Regions from separate parts of the Vibrio olivae genome, predicted to be linked through region 4. Evidence: predicted binding sites of a transcription regulator. Region 4 holds the regulator's gene; each other region holds the start of a gene.
What was found. The regulator PurR, encoded in region 4, represses purine synthesis genes. The targets are predictions, from matches to a motif close to TNANGNAAACGTTTNCNTNA.

Region 1 (4,072 bases), on a different contig from region 4:
GAACTTCTCGCCCAAAATTTATCCATGCTCGCGGTACGCAGTCAGGGGCAAAAAGATAACGCGCTTCCCCTTGCCGAAATCCATCAGTTAAAAGACAAATTACTTGCCAAACTGCCCTTTTCACCGACCAATGCTCAAGCAAGAGTCGTCAAGGAAATCGAACACGACTTGGCTCAACCACATCCAATGATGCGTTTGGTTCAAGGCGATGTAGGCTCGGGGAAAACCTTAGTCGCTGCACTGGCGGCGGTGCGTGCGATTGAGCACGGGTATCAAGTCGCATTAATGGCGCCGACCGAACTTCTGGCAGAGCAGCACGCGATCAATTTTTCCAATTGGTTGGCAGAAATGGGTATAGAGGTGGCTTGGTTAGCCGGAAAACTCAAAGGCAAAGCAAAACAAGCAGAACTGGAAAAAATCGCGTCTGGGCAAGCAAAAATGGTGGTCGGTACTCACGCATTGTTCCAAGAACATGTGACGTTTTCTCACCTTGCGCTGGTTATCATTGATGAACAACACCGCTTCGGAGTTCACCAGCGACTAGAGCTGCGTGAGAAAGGCGTAAAACAAGGCGCTTTTCCGCATCAATTAATCATGACCGCGACACCGATTCCGCGCACATTAGCCATGACTGCCTACGCCGATCTCGAGACCTCAATCATTGATGAGTTGCCGCCAGGACGCACGCCCATTCAGACCGTCGCCATTCCCGACACCAAGCGCGACGATATTGTTGAGCGTGTGCGCCATGCCTGCGTCAATGAAGGTAAGCAAGCCTATTGGGTATGCACGCTGATTGATGAATCGGAAGTATTAGAAGCACAAGCCGCTGCCGATACCGCCGAAGAACTGCAAGCCAAATTACCGGATGTCAAAATTGGTTTAGTCCACGGGCGAATGAAGCCCGCAGAGAAACAAGCTGTAATGCAGGATTTCAAAGATAACAAACTGCATCTTTTGGTTGCCACCACAGTGATTGAAGTCGGCGTAGATGTACCGAACTCAAGCCTGATGATCATCGAAAACCCTGAACGCTTAGGCTTAGCACAGCTCCATCAGTTACGAGGACGAGTCGGACGGGGTTCTGTCGCCAGTCACTGCGTTCTGCTTTACCATGCTCCGTTGTCGAAAACCGCGCAGAAACGCCTTGGTGTGCTGCGTGAAAGTAACGATGGTTTTGTGATTGCTCAGCGAGATTTAGAAATTCGTGGCCCTGGTGAGCTGCTGGGCACGAAACAAACTGGCCTTGCTGATTTTAAGATTGCAGACCTGATTCGAGATCAGCGTTTAATTCCAGAAGTTCAGCGGATCGCAAGGCACATTCATGATCACTACCCTGACAACGCCCAAGCTATTATTGACCGCTGGCTCGATAATCGTAATGTTTACGCCAAAGCTTAAGCTTGAAAATGTACAGCGATTAGAGCTTTAGGGTTACCATGATCCAAATGCTTGCATTGCTGTTTACTCAAAAAAGCAAACGTTTGCCTTTTTGAGTAAAACCTCTATAATTCCCGCCTAAATAATCGGCAGCTCGCTGCTCATCTCGATTTGAGTGAATTCTGATTAACAGCAATCACAGATGATGTATTCACTCGCCCCCAACTCCCCATTCAGCGGAGTTTGGTTAGCACAGGAATAAACTATGAAATCCACACCCGCGCCTAAATCGGAGCTCGTTTATCAATTAAATGATCGTCCACCTTTGCCTCAAACCGTTTTTGCTGCCTTACAGCACTTACTGGCGATGTTTGTGGCGGTGATTACACCTTCTTTAATCATTTGCCAAACCCTTGGCGTTCCAAGCGATCAAACCAACACCATTATCAGCATGTCGCTGTTTGCTTCTGGTATTTCTTCGTTTATTCAAATTCGAACCATCGGTCCTATTGGCTCCGGATTGCTCTCGATTCAAGGCACAAGCTTTAACTTCCTTGGTCCAATCATTGGCGCAGGTATGGCACTGCAAGCCGGTGGTGCGGACGTACCTACGATGATGGCGGCGATCTTTGGCACCATCCTCGTCGCCTCTTTTGCCGAAATTTTATTGTCGCAAGTCCTTGAATATGCACGCCGCGTTATCACGCCTCTAGTATCCGGCATCGTCGTCACCTTGATTGGCTTAACTTTGATTCAAGTTGGGCTCATTTCTATGGGCGGCGGCTATGCGGCAATGGGCAATGGTAGTTTTGGACAGTTGGATAACCTCGCATTAGCAGGCGTGGTATTGGCATTGATCGTAGTTCTTAACCGTGCCAAGAGCCCCTATATTCGTGTGGCGTCAATCGTCATTGCGATGCTGGTCGGCTGCTTACTGGCCTATGCCCTTGATATGATTGATACGAGTTCCGATGAGTCAACGAGTCCATTGATGGCTTTACCTATTCCAATGCAATTTGGCCTTGGCTTTGATTGGTCCCTGTTTATTCCACTCGTGCTGATTTTCTTTATTACGGCATTGGAAGCCATTGGTGATATCACTGCGACCTCAGAAGTCTCAGGTGAACCCGTCAAAGGCCCCGTCTATATGAAACGCATTAAAGGCGGGGTGCTCGCAGATGGTTTGAATTCGGCTTTAGCTGCCGTATTTAACAGCTTCCCCAATTCAACATTCAGCCAAAACAACGGCGTCATCATGCTAACCGGTGTCGCCAGCCGCTATGTGGGTTATTTTATCTCGGCTATGCTGGTCATTCTTGGGCTATTTCCTGGCGTCGCGACGATGGTACAGCTTATTCCTGAACCCGTTCTTGGTGGAGCAACCATCGTTATGTTTGGCACCATTGCCGCCGCAGGCATTCGTATTATCTCTCGCGTAGAGCTTGATCGTCGCGCCATACTGATTATGGCGCTGTCGTTTTCAATGGGACTAGGTATCGCTCAAAAGCCAGAAATATTGCAGTTTATGCCTGAGTTTATTAAAAACATTCTCTCTTCGGGTGTCGCAGCAGGCGGTTTAACAGCCATCATCCTCAACCTGATTTTGCCTGAGACAGAGACAAGCCAAGAGGCTCAAAAAGAGGTCAACACATCGACGCAATCAAAAGCTTAATCTTGGTTTATAACATCAAAAAAGGTGGCATTATCGCCACCTTTTTTTATACCACTGACTCTTGATTAATCTTTACGCTGCAGAATATCCTGCCAAGGTAGGGACTCATCGCCCAGCACAATAAAGTTTGGATTCTCTAAGGTATCGCGCTGGTTGTAAGAGAGCGGCTCCAGCACAGTACTTAATATGCGGCCACCCGCTTCTTCAACAATGCACTGCGTCGCGGCGGTATCCCATTCCCCTGTGGGGCCCAAACGCAGATAACAGTCAACCGCACCTTCCGCGACCAAGCATGCTTTTAAAGCCGCCGAGCCCAATGGCACTAAATCGTAATTCCAAGCACTGTTCATGCGGCTGGTAATACGGTTGATATCTTGACGACGACTGATTGCCATCGCAATAGGAAAGCCCGAACCCGCATGTTTATGGGTCTCAATCGCGACACTTTCGTCCATATCAGGAATTTTCCATGCCCCTTTGCCGTGATAGGCGTAATAGGTGACACCAGAAATGGGTCCATAAACAACGCCCATCACAGGACGGTTGTTCTCGATTAAGGCGATAATTGTGGCAAAGTCACCACTGCGTGCAATGAACTCTTGTGTGCCATCCAGAGGGTCGACTAACCAGTAACGCGCCCATTGAGCTCGCTGAGCTAAGCTAATGTCCGCGGCTTCTTCGGATAACACCGGAATGTCCGGCGTTAACTCAGAAAGCTTTTCAGTAATCAATTTATGCGCTGCGATATCCGCGCTAGTGACCGGTGTATCATCGCTCTTGATGAACTCTTGATACTGCTTCTTTTGATAAATATCGAGAATTACTTGCCCGGCCGAACGTGCAATTTCAATCACATTCGGTAGCAGATGGGAGAGATCTTTGGTCGTCGGCATCAACAACATCCTTAGCGCGATTACGGGGTCAAAATACGCAACGCTAACATCAACGCAGTGATGCAGCGTGCTTCACAAAAATCGAGGTGAGTCAGTAACTCTTCCGCTTGCGCTAATGGCCAGCGCA
Region 2 (4,072 bases), 1.4 Mb from region 4:
GTGCTTCATCACCTCGCGCATAGCCATAGCGGGTTTGACTAAAGTATTTACGTTGACGAAGTAGCGGCAAGCGGTCTTTCACATCGCCCCAAGAGTCTGGGTTTGCGCCCTGTTTTTTGGTTAAACGGCGTGCATCCATCATGTGACCATAACCAACGTTATATGATGCCAGAGCAAACCAAATCTTCTCGTGTTCATTAATGCTATCGGGAATACGTGACACCATACGTCGCAAGTATTCGACTCCACCGCGAACAGATTGTTCTGGATCGAGACGATTACTTACATCGACACTACGAGCCGTTGGGAGGGTTAGCATCATCATACCGCGCACCCCAGTAGGAGATTTAGCGCGTGGGTTCCAATGGGATTCTTGGTAGGCAAGAGCGGCAATAAGGCGCCAGTCAAATTCATCCGAGTACTCTTTGAACAGAGGTGACCATTTGGGCAAGCGAGTGTCCAACGAGCGAATAAAGGCGCGAGTATCGACATAATCGAAGCTGCCAATATGGCCTAAGTATTTTTCTTCCAGGCTTGCTAAACGGCCTGATTGGTTGAGATCGCCAAAGAATTCAATCATTAAAGCATACAAGCTCTCATCACCCGAGCGGCGAGTAAACCAAGAAACAGGTTGATCTTCGGTCAGTTCAAATGCGACCGCGAGGTCTGGATAAACACGCTGTGAAAGAGAAACCTCGACGGAGTCTGCGACGGTAAACATTAAGTCACCTTCAGACACTTGCTTGAGGAGATCGTTGACGTCAGCATTTTGGGCAATTTTGTATTCAAAGTCAGGGTGTCGCTGCTGAATGTCGGAAAGAGTGCGATTAAAATGAGAATCACCGACAATATTGAGCACCGGTTCACCTTGGTTTGCCGCGGTAAGCTCAGGCAAGCTTTCTACTAACTGGTCGATGTTACGCGGTCGCCAATGACCTTTCTTATAAACCAGTTGTTGACTGACATAATAATAAGCAGGGCCGGTTCGAAAACGGCGCACGCGATCTTCTGATTGACTCAGCCCAGCCGCGATCATATCAATCTCACCCGTTTCTAGCGCCGGGTAGAGGCTAGAAATGCGATACGCAGGTTTCATCTCTAGCTTTACGCCAAGTTGGTTGGCAAAGTCACGAGCAATCTCATAATCAAGCCCTGCGGGGCCGTCAGGGCCAATATAATAAGAGAGCTGATTATTCAGTGTGCCTACGTGCAATACACCTCGTTCGCGTATTTTATCGAGATCACTTTTCGGGTTAGATTCGATCTGGCAACCTGTCAGGAGCAGCAAGGCAGAAAAGAGGGTTAGGCCACGTTGTAAATATTTTAGGTAATGGGTATTCATTAACGACATTCTCACTATCCGGTAGGGCATTTATAACAGAGCCTGTGTACATCGCAAGTAAGACTTCTATCTATAGTGATGCAAACAATCCTTATCCCAGTGAAGTTGCGGGATTTCAAATTTGACAAAAAAAATGACGCAAACGGTTGCGTTTGGTGTTACATCACAAAAACAATTCCGATATAATGCGCCCGAAATGACGAGGTCGTATTGGTATAAATTTGTGTAAATTACAGATTAACCTTCTGAATTTATTCCAATATTTCCTTAATCAACCGTACAAGAGACCTAAGCACATGAGAATTTTGCGTGGCTCCCCAGCTCTTTCTGAGTTCCGAGTAAATAAACTTCTGGAACTGTGTCGTGAACAAGAACTCCCAATTACGGGTATTTACGCAGAGTTTATGCACTTTGCTCATCTAACGGCTGATTTAGACCAAACAGAATCAGAGAAGTTAGAGAAGCTGCTAACCTACGGACCAACCATCGAGGAACATGAGCCTCAAGGTCTATTGCTGCTTGTCACACCACGTCCGGGCACAATCTCTCCGTGGTCCTCTAAATCAACTGATATCGCTAACAACTGTGGCTTAACAAAAATAAAGCGCCTTGAGCGCGGAACGGCTTATTATATCGAATCGTCATCTTCATTAAGCGACGAACAACTCACGATTGTGAAGGGGCTTATTCACGATCGTATGATGGAAACGGTATTTACTGAGGTAGAGCAAGCTAGCGCTCTATTTACTCAAGCGCAACCAGCACCTGTGACTGAGGTTGATGTGTTGGCAGGTGGGCGTACTGCACTTGAGAAAGCAAACGTTTCCCTTGGTCTGGCACTGGCCGAAGATGAAATTGATTATCTGGTTGAAAGCTTTAACACTCTTGGTCGTAACCCAAAAGACATTGAGCTGATGATGTTTGCGCAGGCTAACTCAGAGCACTGCCGTCATAAAATCTTCAATGCGGATTGGACGATTGATGGCGTCAAGCAGCCGAAATCGCTGTTTAAGATGATCAAAAACACCTTTGAAACCACCCCAGAGTATGTCCTTTCGGCTTATAAAGACAATGCCGCGGTGATGACTGGATCAAAAGTTGGGCGTTTCTTCCCAAATCCTGAGTCTCGTCAATATGGTTACCATCAAGAAGATGCGCATATTTTGATGAAAGTGGAAACCCATAACCACCCAACCGCTATCTCGCCTTGGCCTGGCGCATCAACAGGCTCTGGTGGTGAAATTCGTGACGAAGGCGCAACGGGTATCGGCGGCAAACCTAAAGCCGGCTTAGTTGGATTTACCGTGTCAAACCTGCGTATTCCCAACTTTGAGCAGCCTTGGGAAACCGACTTCGGTAAACCTGGGCGTATCGTTAATGCTCTGGACATCATGCTGGAAGGCCCTCTGGGCGGCGCAGCATTTAACAATGAATTTGGTCGTCCAAACCTGTTGGGATACTTCCGTACTTACGAAGAAAAAGTGAATTCGCACGCAGGTGAAGAGGTTCGTGGTTACCACAAGCCAATCATGATTGCTGGTGGTATGGGCAACATTCGCGACGAACACGTGCAAAAGAAAGAAATTCCGGTTGGCGCCAAACTTATCGTGCTTGGCGGCCCGGCAATGAATATTGGCCTTGGTGGTGGCGCCGCGTCTTCTATGGCCTCAGGTCAATCAGCAGAAGATTTGGATTTCGCATCAGTACAGCGTGAAAACCCAGAGATGGAACGCCGTTGCCAAGAGGTGATCGATCGCTGCTGGCAAATGGGTAGCGATAACCCAATCGCCTTTATCCATGATGTTGGTGCGGGCGGCATCTCTAATGCGCTGCCTGAATTAGTCGACGATGGCGAGCGTGGCGGTAAATTCCAGCTGCGTGATGTGCCCAATGACGAGCCTGGAATGAGCCCACTTGAGATTTGGTGTAATGAATCTCAAGAGCGCTATGTACTGGCCGTTGCGCCAGAGAATATGGATGTCTTTGACGCGATATGTCAGCGCGAGCGTGCGCCTTATGCAGTTGTCGGTATCGCAACAGAAGAGCGTGATTTAGTCCTTGAAGATTCACATTTCGACAATACGCCAATCGATATGCCTATGGACATTTTGCTTGGTAAAACGCCGAAAATGCATCGCGATGCGACGACGCTCAAAGTGAATAACCCGGCCATTGACCGCCAAGGTATTGAGCTGAATGAAGCGGTTGATCGCGTACTGCGTCTACCTACTGTGGCTGAAAAAACCTTCTTGATCACCATAGGTGACCGCACGGTAACAGGGCTCGTGGCTCGTGACCAAATGGTTGGCCCTTGGCAGGTTCCCGTTGCGAACTGTGCGGTCACCGCAGCAAGTTATGATACCTATCATGGTGAAGCAATGTCGATGGGTGAACGTACACCAGTGGCTCTACTTGATTTTGGCGCCTCGGCTCGTCTTGCGGTTGGTGAAGCGCTGACTAATATCGCGGCGACGCATATTGGCGATATCAAACACATCAAACTGTCTGCCAACTGGATGTCACCTGCGGGTCACCCAGGTGAAGATGCTGGTCTTTATGAAGCCGTTAAAGCGGTAGGTGAAGAGCTGTGTCCTGCACTGGGTTTAACCATTCCTGTGGGTAAAGACTCAATGTCGATGAAGACGAAATGGTCTGACGATGGGGTTGAGAAAGAAGTGACCTCACCGCTGTCTCTCATCATTACGGCATTTGCTCGTGTGGAAGATGTTC
Region 3 (4,072 bases), 1.6 Mb from region 4:
TTGGCCTAAACGAATAATGAAGCAACGGTGTATCACTGCGTTTTTGCTTGTATAGAGTATAGGTATTTACCGCAAAACTATCATTGGCTACAAAGCGCAAACGGTTTGTATCTCAAAAAATACCCACGGGGTGAACATCTCACCACCATGCTCAGCCAGAAAACCACTTTTTCTCGGCTCTAAAACAAAAATGCCCCGCAGCAAATACATGCTACGGGGCAGATTGAGTAAACTGGCGTCTATATACAACGAGTCCTTATTACAGGCCGGTAAGGCTTAGACAGAAGCCAGCAATTGTTGCCGCCATAAGGTTAGATAACGTACCTGCAAGTACCGCTTTAATCCCCATGCGTGCAATATCGTGACGGCGACTTGGCGCTAGGCTGCCAAGACCACCAAGTAGAATCGCGATAGATGAAAGGTTCGCGAAACCACATAGAGCAAACGAGATGATTGCCACTGTCTTCTCAGACATGACTTGACCTGTGCTTGCAATAATTTGTGCGTTGTCACCAATGTATGGCGTAAAGTTTAGGTACGCGACAAATTCGTTCACAACGATCTTCTGACCGATGAAAGAACCTGCAGTCACGGCTTCCGCCCATGGCACACCAATCAAGAATGCAAGAGGAGAGAACGCGTAACCCAGAATCAGTTCAAGTGTTAGTTCTGGCATACCGAACCAACCGCCAACACCACCTAGGATACCGTTGACAAGAGCAATCAAACCAACAAACGCGATAAGCATTGCACCAACGTTAAGCGCAAGCTGTAAACCAGAAGCTGCGCCACCTGCTGCTGCATCGATGACATTGGTCGGTTTATCATCACCACCATCCAATGCTTCTTCGATGTCTTCATGAGGCTGTTCAGTTTCAGGGAAAAGAATTTTAGCAAATAGAAGACCACCAGGTGCTGCCATGAAAGAAGCCGCAACAAGATACTCAAGCGGTACACCCATTGATGCGTAACCAGCAAGTACACCACCAGCAACAGATGCTAGACCACCACACATTACCGCAAACAGCTCAGATTGAGTCATGCGAGGAACAAACGGACGAACCACAAGTGGTGCTTCAGTTTGGCCTACAAAAATGTTAGCTGCCGCAGACATTGATTCCGCACGTGAAGTCCCCAATGCTTTTTGCAGACCGCCACCAAGAATCTTGATAACCCACTGCATTATGCCGAGGTAGTAAAGTACAGAAATCAGTGATGAGAAGAAGATCAGTGTAGGAAGAACTTTGAACGCGAAGATAAAACCGCCGCCGCCGAAGACTTCAAACATCTTGTCAGAAACAAGACCACCGAATAGGAAAGAGGCACCATCGTTACCATAGTTGATAACGTTAGAGACACCACTAGAGAAGCCGTTTAATAAGTCACGACCCCAAGGAACGTAAAGCACGAATGCACCAAGAATAAATTGGATAGCAAATGCGCCACCTACAGTTCTGAAATTGATAGCTTTGCGGTTTGAGGATAGTGCATATGCGATAGCAAGTAGCACAACCATACCGACTAGGCTCATAAACAGGCTCATAGTTTATGATTTCCTTATAGTTGTTTGTTGGCGTGTAAAACACTGGTTTGTTGAAGCGGGGCGATTATACGTATTCAGTACACAAAAAGTAATGTCCACATCACGAAATAGTGCACGAGTTATCAATGATTCATTCTTAATTGAGAATTTAGTCACAAAGATAGATGGAACCATCTATTTTATTAACAAAATACCAACCATAAGGAAACCAAATAAAAACAAAACCAGAATTTCTAAGCAACCGTTTACGTATGGAAAGATAGCGCAGCGCAATCGGTTTTTAGCGACAAATTTACGCGTTTTCACTGTTTATCAGCAAAAACCATGTCTTTAAACGTAGATCATTTACTGAGCAAGTGGTCACATTTCACTCAGCAAAGAATTACAAATTTCGTTCGAATTGACGCTCTCAACGGCTTAAGCCAAATAAAAAACAGATCGAGTTCACATTATCGGCGCGAGATAATCGCCATTAGACTAAAAACACAACGAAAAAAGTGCGTATCTTGCTCTATTTGCACCTTTTTTAACTGTTTAGATCACATTTATTTAATTAACAAATTTGACATGCGGCACAAATTAGAGCAAAAATTCAACAGAACTTTCATGCACGCCCTAACAAACGTCAGAAAATGTGATTTGATGTGAAGTGTACGAATTTTTTTTCTTTCGCAATCGATAAACTGATGCGTTATTTATTTCTGTATTGCCTACTCTTTTTGGGCGATACATGCTCTTGGACAACACATTATTAAAAGGATTTAAGTGTGAAAAAAACAATACTCAAGCTATCAGCACTCACCCTAGCCTTGGCTTCAACAGCCGTATTTGCTGAATCAAAACCAGCGGTTATCTACGACACTGCAGGCAAATTTGACAAGTCATTTAATGAAGCGGTTTATCAAAATGGTGTGAAATCAATGCAAGCTGACGGCTACAAAGTCCGCGAATTTGAGCCCCAAAACGAAGCGCAACGCGAACAAGGATTGCGCCGTCTAGCCAGTCGTGGCTTTAGTCCAATCGTCGCGGTTGGTTTCAACATGGCATCTGCCGTTGAAAAAGTCGCCACTGAATACCCTGATATACACTTCACCATTCTCGACATGGTGGTTGATAAACCAAACGTTCAGTCGATTGTCTTCAAGGAACAAGAAGGCTCATTCCTTGTCGGTGCACTTGCGGCGAAAACCTCTAAAACAGGCACGATTGGGTTTATTGGTGGTATGGATATTCCACTTATTCGTAAGTTTGAGTGTGGTTATGAGCAAGGCGCGAACTATGCCAATGCTGATGTCACCGTGCTTGAGAACATGACTGGCTCAACGCCTGCTGCATTTGCTGACCCAGCCAAAGGCTCTGAGCTCGCGAAATCTCAATTCTCGAAAGGTGCCGATGTAATTTACGCGGCTGCGGGCGGTACCGGACTTGGTGTCTATCAAGCGGCGAAAGATGCGGGTAAATACGCAATCGGCGTTGACTCAAACCAAAACCACCTACAACCAGGCACCATGCTAACTTCAATGGTTAAATTAGTGGGTAAAGCCGCAAAAGAATCTTGGATGGCCGATATCAACGGCGACTGGAAACCAGGAATCAAGGCGCTGGGTCTGAAAGAGAATGCTATCGACTGGGCCTTAGATGACAACAACAAAGCACTGATTTCTGAAGAGATGAAAGCCTATATGGACTCTCTTAAAGCAGACATCATCGCCGGTAAGATCAAAGTACACGACTATATGTCAGACAACTCTTGTAACTACTAAACCCGATATATCGTGCACAATCACGTCATACTTAGGTATGGCGTGATTTGACTGATCTCGCGGTGGGGTATTGATGATCTTGCTAATTGCCTAACCACATTTAGTCAACGATCAACCCTAGCCCTCTGTCTAAGTCATTCTAGGAAGTATTCTCGTGACCGAACGTCAAGACTACGCCATAGAACTGAGCAAAATCGATAAACGCTTTGGAGCGGTTCACGCGAACAACACCATCGATCTGCAAGTTCCCAAAGGCACTATTCACGGAATTATTGGCGAAAACGGCGCTGGTAAATCCACTTTAATGAGCATTATCTATGGCTTTTACCAACCAGATTCCGGTTCTATGCTCGTTGATGGTAAAAGCTACAGCCCAAACAACTCTCAAGATGCCATTCGCGCGGGAATTGGCATGGTTCATCAACACTTTATGTTGGTCGATACCTTCACTGTATTAGAAAACATCATTCTCGGCGCTGAAAACGGCTGGCAGCTTGATGTCAGTCTTGCTGAAGCTCGCCGCCGTCTAGTCCAAATCGAGCAAGATTACGGTTTAGAAGTCCCTCTCGATGCATTAGTTGGTGATCTTCCCGTTGGTCTTCAGCAGCGAGTAGAGATCCTCAAAGCCCTCTACCGCAATGCGAATATTCTTATTCTTGACGAGCCGACAGGCGTTCTTACCCCACAAGAAGCGGATCATCTATTCGCAATCTTGGACAAACTGCGTGCCCAAGGCACCACGGTCATGATCATCACCCACAAGCTG
Region 4 (4,072 bases):
GCGCTACTTCTAACGCCGATTTCGGATCCGCCAACCATTCCATCACCGCATGAAACATCACGATATCCACCTTTTCGTTCAGGTGCTTATCAATCATTTGAATGGGAGAATGAACAAAGCGATACTGCTTAAGCAAAGCCTGCTTTTCGATTTCCTGCTTAGCAAGTTCAAGCATTTCAGAAGATAGATCACATAACGTGACATGATGTCCGAGCCGCGCAATCTTTTGCGACATCTGTGCCAAACCGCCCCCGGCATCTAACACATGCAGCGGTTTATCCTTACCACCAAACTCTGCTAGAATCTGCTCAAGATCTTGCCAAACAATCACTTGGCGGATTTTTCCTTTATCGGAGCCGTAAATGTTTTTTGCAAATTTGTGGGCAATGTCGTCGAAATTACGGTCTTCTATCACTGGGCTTGCGTTATCATGAATTAATGTGTCGCTATTCTGTCACAAGATCCGCAGGAATAAAGAGGCATTGTCTTTTTTTATAATCAACTGATGTTTTTTCGGGCTATTTAAGTATGTTTGAGCTGAAAAAGGTTGTATCAGCGCTGCTGATGCCGCTCCCAGCAATGTTAATCATTGGCTTTATTGGCCTGATGCTGATTATGTTCACCACACGTCAGAAGTCGGGCTGTTTGATTGTACTATTTTCGTTTATAGGTATCTTTTTAATTGCGTTCCAACCCGTTTCTTCACGTCTTTTAATGCCGATGGAGCGCCAACATTCTGCGTTTTTCCCGGTGGATGATGCCATCGATTATGTGATGGTACTGGGCAGCAGCCACGTGGTCGATGATGATATTCCGCCAACCTCTCAACTGAGTAGGACGGGATTGATGCGCTTAACCGAGGGAATTCGGGTATTGCGAATGTACCCAGGGGCGAAGCTGATTTTATCGGGATATTCTGGTGGGTCAGAAGTCAGTAATGCTCGTATGATGGCCAAAGTTGCCTTAGCGCTTGGGGTATCAAAATCCGATATTATCTTGTTAGAAACCGCTAAGGATACTTGGGAAGAAGCGCGCCAAGCGGCTGCATTTGTGCGTAATAAGAACTTGGTCTTAGTCACCTCAGCCAGCCATATGCAGCGAGCTCTCAATGAGTTTCATGCCGCTGGTTTAGAACCCTACCCAGCGCCAACCAACTATCTGGCTCAAAAGGAAATCTCTCAAGTTTGGGAACGCTACACACCTCGAGGTAAGTATATTGAACAAACTGAAATTTTTTGGCATGAGCTCTTAGGTAAAATTTGGCAAACCCTGAGAGATTGGGCTTCAGACTATGAAGAGACCGCCATCGAGGCGCAGCACACCAACGCTTAAATGGCCGTAGTGCTCGCCTTGTATCCAGCCGAAGTTATTGCTTCGGCTTTTTTATCGATAATTTCAACCTTCAGCAAACCGTGATTCTCAATTTTCGCAATCAGTGATGTAGCTGCCAGTCTAAATTTTAGGTTATGGAAATGTATCTCAAAATCGGCGCGAACCATGCTGAAGATTGATAAAAACCGCCTATATTAACCCTGTGGTTCGTTACCTTAGAAAAATGTCAGAAAGATGAATTAGTCACGGTTTTTGTTTGCCTCAAGCAACAATGCAGTCTAGAATCTACGCCGAAAATGACTATAACTAGAAGCTTGACAGTGACGAACCGCTTAATTTAAGAGCGGTTTTTTGTATTTATAATCCGTATAAATTCCATGTCATTCAGCTTACTTATTTTACCCAACATCTAGCAGTACTTTCGAGTGGACAAACCCTATGGCTACCATTAAAGATGTCGCCCGTTTAGCCGGCGTGTCAACAACAACTGTATCTCATGTCATTAATAAAACTCGTTTTGTTGCGGAAGCAACACAAGAGAAGGTAATGGAAGCAGTCAAGGAGCTTAATTATGCTCCGAGTGCCGTTGCACGCAGCTTGAAATGCAATACGACCCGCTCGATTGGTATGCTAGTTACCCAGTCGACTAACTTATTCTTTTCTGAAGTGATCGACGGTGTAGAAAGTTACTGTTATCGCCAAGGTTATACATTGATTTTGTGTAATACCGGCGGTATCTACGAAAAGCAACGCGATTACATTCGTATGCTGGCAGAAAAGCGTGTAGACGGCATTTTAGTGATGTGTTCTGACCTGACTCAAGAGCTATCAGAAATGCTTGAACGTCACTCCGATATTCCAAAAGTTATCATGGACTGGGGTCCTGAGAGTTCTCAGGCTGATAAGATCATTGATAATTCAGAAGAAGGAGGCTACCTCGCCACCAAATATCTGATTGACCATGGTCATCGTGACATTGCTTGCTTGAGTGGCCACTTTGAAAAAGCGGCTTGCCAAGAACGCATTCAAGGCTTTAAACGCGCAATGAGCGAAGCCAATCTCCCCGTCAACGAGGATTGGATCCTTGAAGGTAACTTCGAATGTGATACCGCCGTCCTCGCTGCAGACAAAATTGCCTCTTGGGATCATAAACCAACCGCGGTTTTCTGCTTCAACGATACGATGGCATTAGGGCTTATGAGCCGATTGCAGCAAAATGGGATCCGTATTCCAGAAGATATGTCCGTGATTGGATATGACAATATTGAACTAGCTGAATACTTTTCACCTCCTCTGACTACCATCCACCAGCCCAAGCGCCGCGTGGGTAAGAACGCTTTTGAGATCCTGTTAGAGCGCATCAAAGATAAAGAGCATGACAAGCGAATTTTTGAAATGCACCCTGAAATTGTTGAACGCCATACAGTAAAAACTCTAAACAAATAAACAACATAGCGTACGTCTGTGATGAATGGCTTATTTTCTGGATCAATCGCATACTTTGAAATCATTACCTGAACCAAGATCACATTTTTGAATATAAATCGTGATCGGTCCCGCACAACCTGTTTTATGCTGTTTCTTGATGTAACAACGTAACCAAGCCACGCACAGGGCAAACCATTCGAAAGGATGGGACGCAAAGCTTCCGGCCTTACCCATAAGTGACAGTTATGAAAGGTAGCGGGGTTGCCGATGGCAAATATGCAAATTAACAACATACTGACAATAGTTTGCATAGTTTTGCTAATCTCTCGGACCTGAACTGGTGGCATCAAACCGAGAAAATAAGCATGGACAAACCAGTACTTAAAGATTCAATGCGTCTATTCGAGCAGCTAGGCAGAGTAAAATCTCGTTCAATGTTTGGCGGATTTGGGATTTTTGTTGACGACACAATGTTCGCACTTGTGGTCGGAGATAAACTCCATATTCGCGCGAATGAGAAGTCGACAGGAGAGTTTAAAGACTTAGGTTATGAACCTTATGTCTACAAAAAACGCGGTTTCCCCGTCGTCACTAAGTACTATGCAATGCCAATGGACTGGCCAAGTAACACCGATTACATTCTGACTTTAGCAAAAGATGCACTATCGATTGCTAAGAAAGAAAAACAAACCCAGCAACAAGCGAAACCTGACCGCTTGAAAGATCTTCCCAATCTTAGGCTTGCAACAGAAAGAATGCTTAAAAAAGCCGGTATCTCTTCCGTGGAACAACTGGAAAAGACTGGTGCACTAGAAGCATACCGTGCAATCCAAGATACGCACGCTTCAGACGTGAGCTTAGAACTACTTTGGGCTTTAGAAGGTGCGATTAAGGGAACTCACTGGTCGGTGATTCCGCAAGACCGTCGCACCGAGTTGATGGCTGGATTGAACGGCTAAGTTAAGTGATACATCAGAGCCAGTGTAGCAATACACTGGCTTTTTTTATGCCTCAATGAAATTTTCTGCCTTTTGTCCGGTTCTTATTGATATTGACTTATTATGAACATTAGCTGGTCATTAAGTTCACGACTGACAGTCAATGGTCACTCGGTGTTATCAAACAAAAGGACACAAGATGTATAAGAAGATTCTGCTAGCCGCGCTATTACTGCTCATCATCGTGCTGATCGTAAGTCAAACTCGCACCTTCATTACCCTCGAATCCGCCAAACATTACCAACAGCAATTGGCGCTGTTCATCGAGCAAAATTTTGTGATTGCCGCCAGCATCTACTTTGTGGCGTATGTCC

Region 1: the regulator PurR is predicted to act here: its motif matches at 1,473-1,492, upstream of ACFFUV_RS15370 (uracil-xanthine permease family protein).
Region 2: the regulator PurR is predicted to act here: its motif matches at 1,477-1,496, upstream of purL (phosphoribosylformylglycinamidine synthase).
Region 3: the regulator PurR is predicted to act here: its motif matches at 1,777-1,796, upstream of ACFFUV_RS09300 (NupC/NupG family nucleoside CNT transporter).

The regions. Positions count from the first base shown of each region.
Region 1 covers NZ_JBHMEP010000005.1:40,850-44,921, reverse strand. The annotation lists gene recG (ATP-dependent DNA helicase RecG) at 1-1,401, shown strand, start outside; gene ACFFUV_RS15370 (uracil-xanthine permease family protein) at 1,646-3,052, shown strand; gene cysQ (3'(2'),5'-bisphosphate nucleotidase CysQ) at 3,118-3,945, opposite strand; gene nudE (ADP compounds hydrolase NudE) at 3,966-4,072, opposite strand, start outside.
Region 2 covers NZ_JBHMEP010000001.1:1,834,409-1,838,480, reverse strand. The annotation lists gene mltF (membrane-bound lytic murein transglycosylase MltF) at 1-1,342, opposite strand, end outside; gene purL (phosphoribosylformylglycinamidine synthase) at 1,639-4,072, shown strand, end outside.
Region 3 covers NZ_JBHMEP010000001.1:2,010,118-2,014,189, forward strand. The annotation lists gene ACFFUV_RS09300 (NupC/NupG family nucleoside CNT transporter) at 260-1,543, opposite strand; gene ACFFUV_RS09305 (BMP family lipoprotein) at 2,311-3,306, shown strand; gene ACFFUV_RS09310 (ABC transporter ATP-binding protein) at 3,461-4,072, shown strand, end outside.
Region 4 covers NZ_JBHMEP010000001.1:440,020-444,091, reverse strand. The annotation lists gene cmoM (tRNA uridine 5-oxyacetic acid(34) methyltransferase CmoM) at 1-415, opposite strand, end outside; gene elyC (envelope biogenesis factor ElyC) at 529-1,332, shown strand; gene purR (HTH-type transcriptional repressor PurR) at 1,771-2,778, shown strand; cyclic di-GMP riboswitch class I at 2,937-3,029, shown strand; gene ACFFUV_RS02110 (TfoX/Sxy family DNA transformation protein) at 3,126-3,719, shown strand; gene ACFFUV_RS02105 (TVP38/TMEM64 family protein) at 3,898-4,072, shown strand, end outside.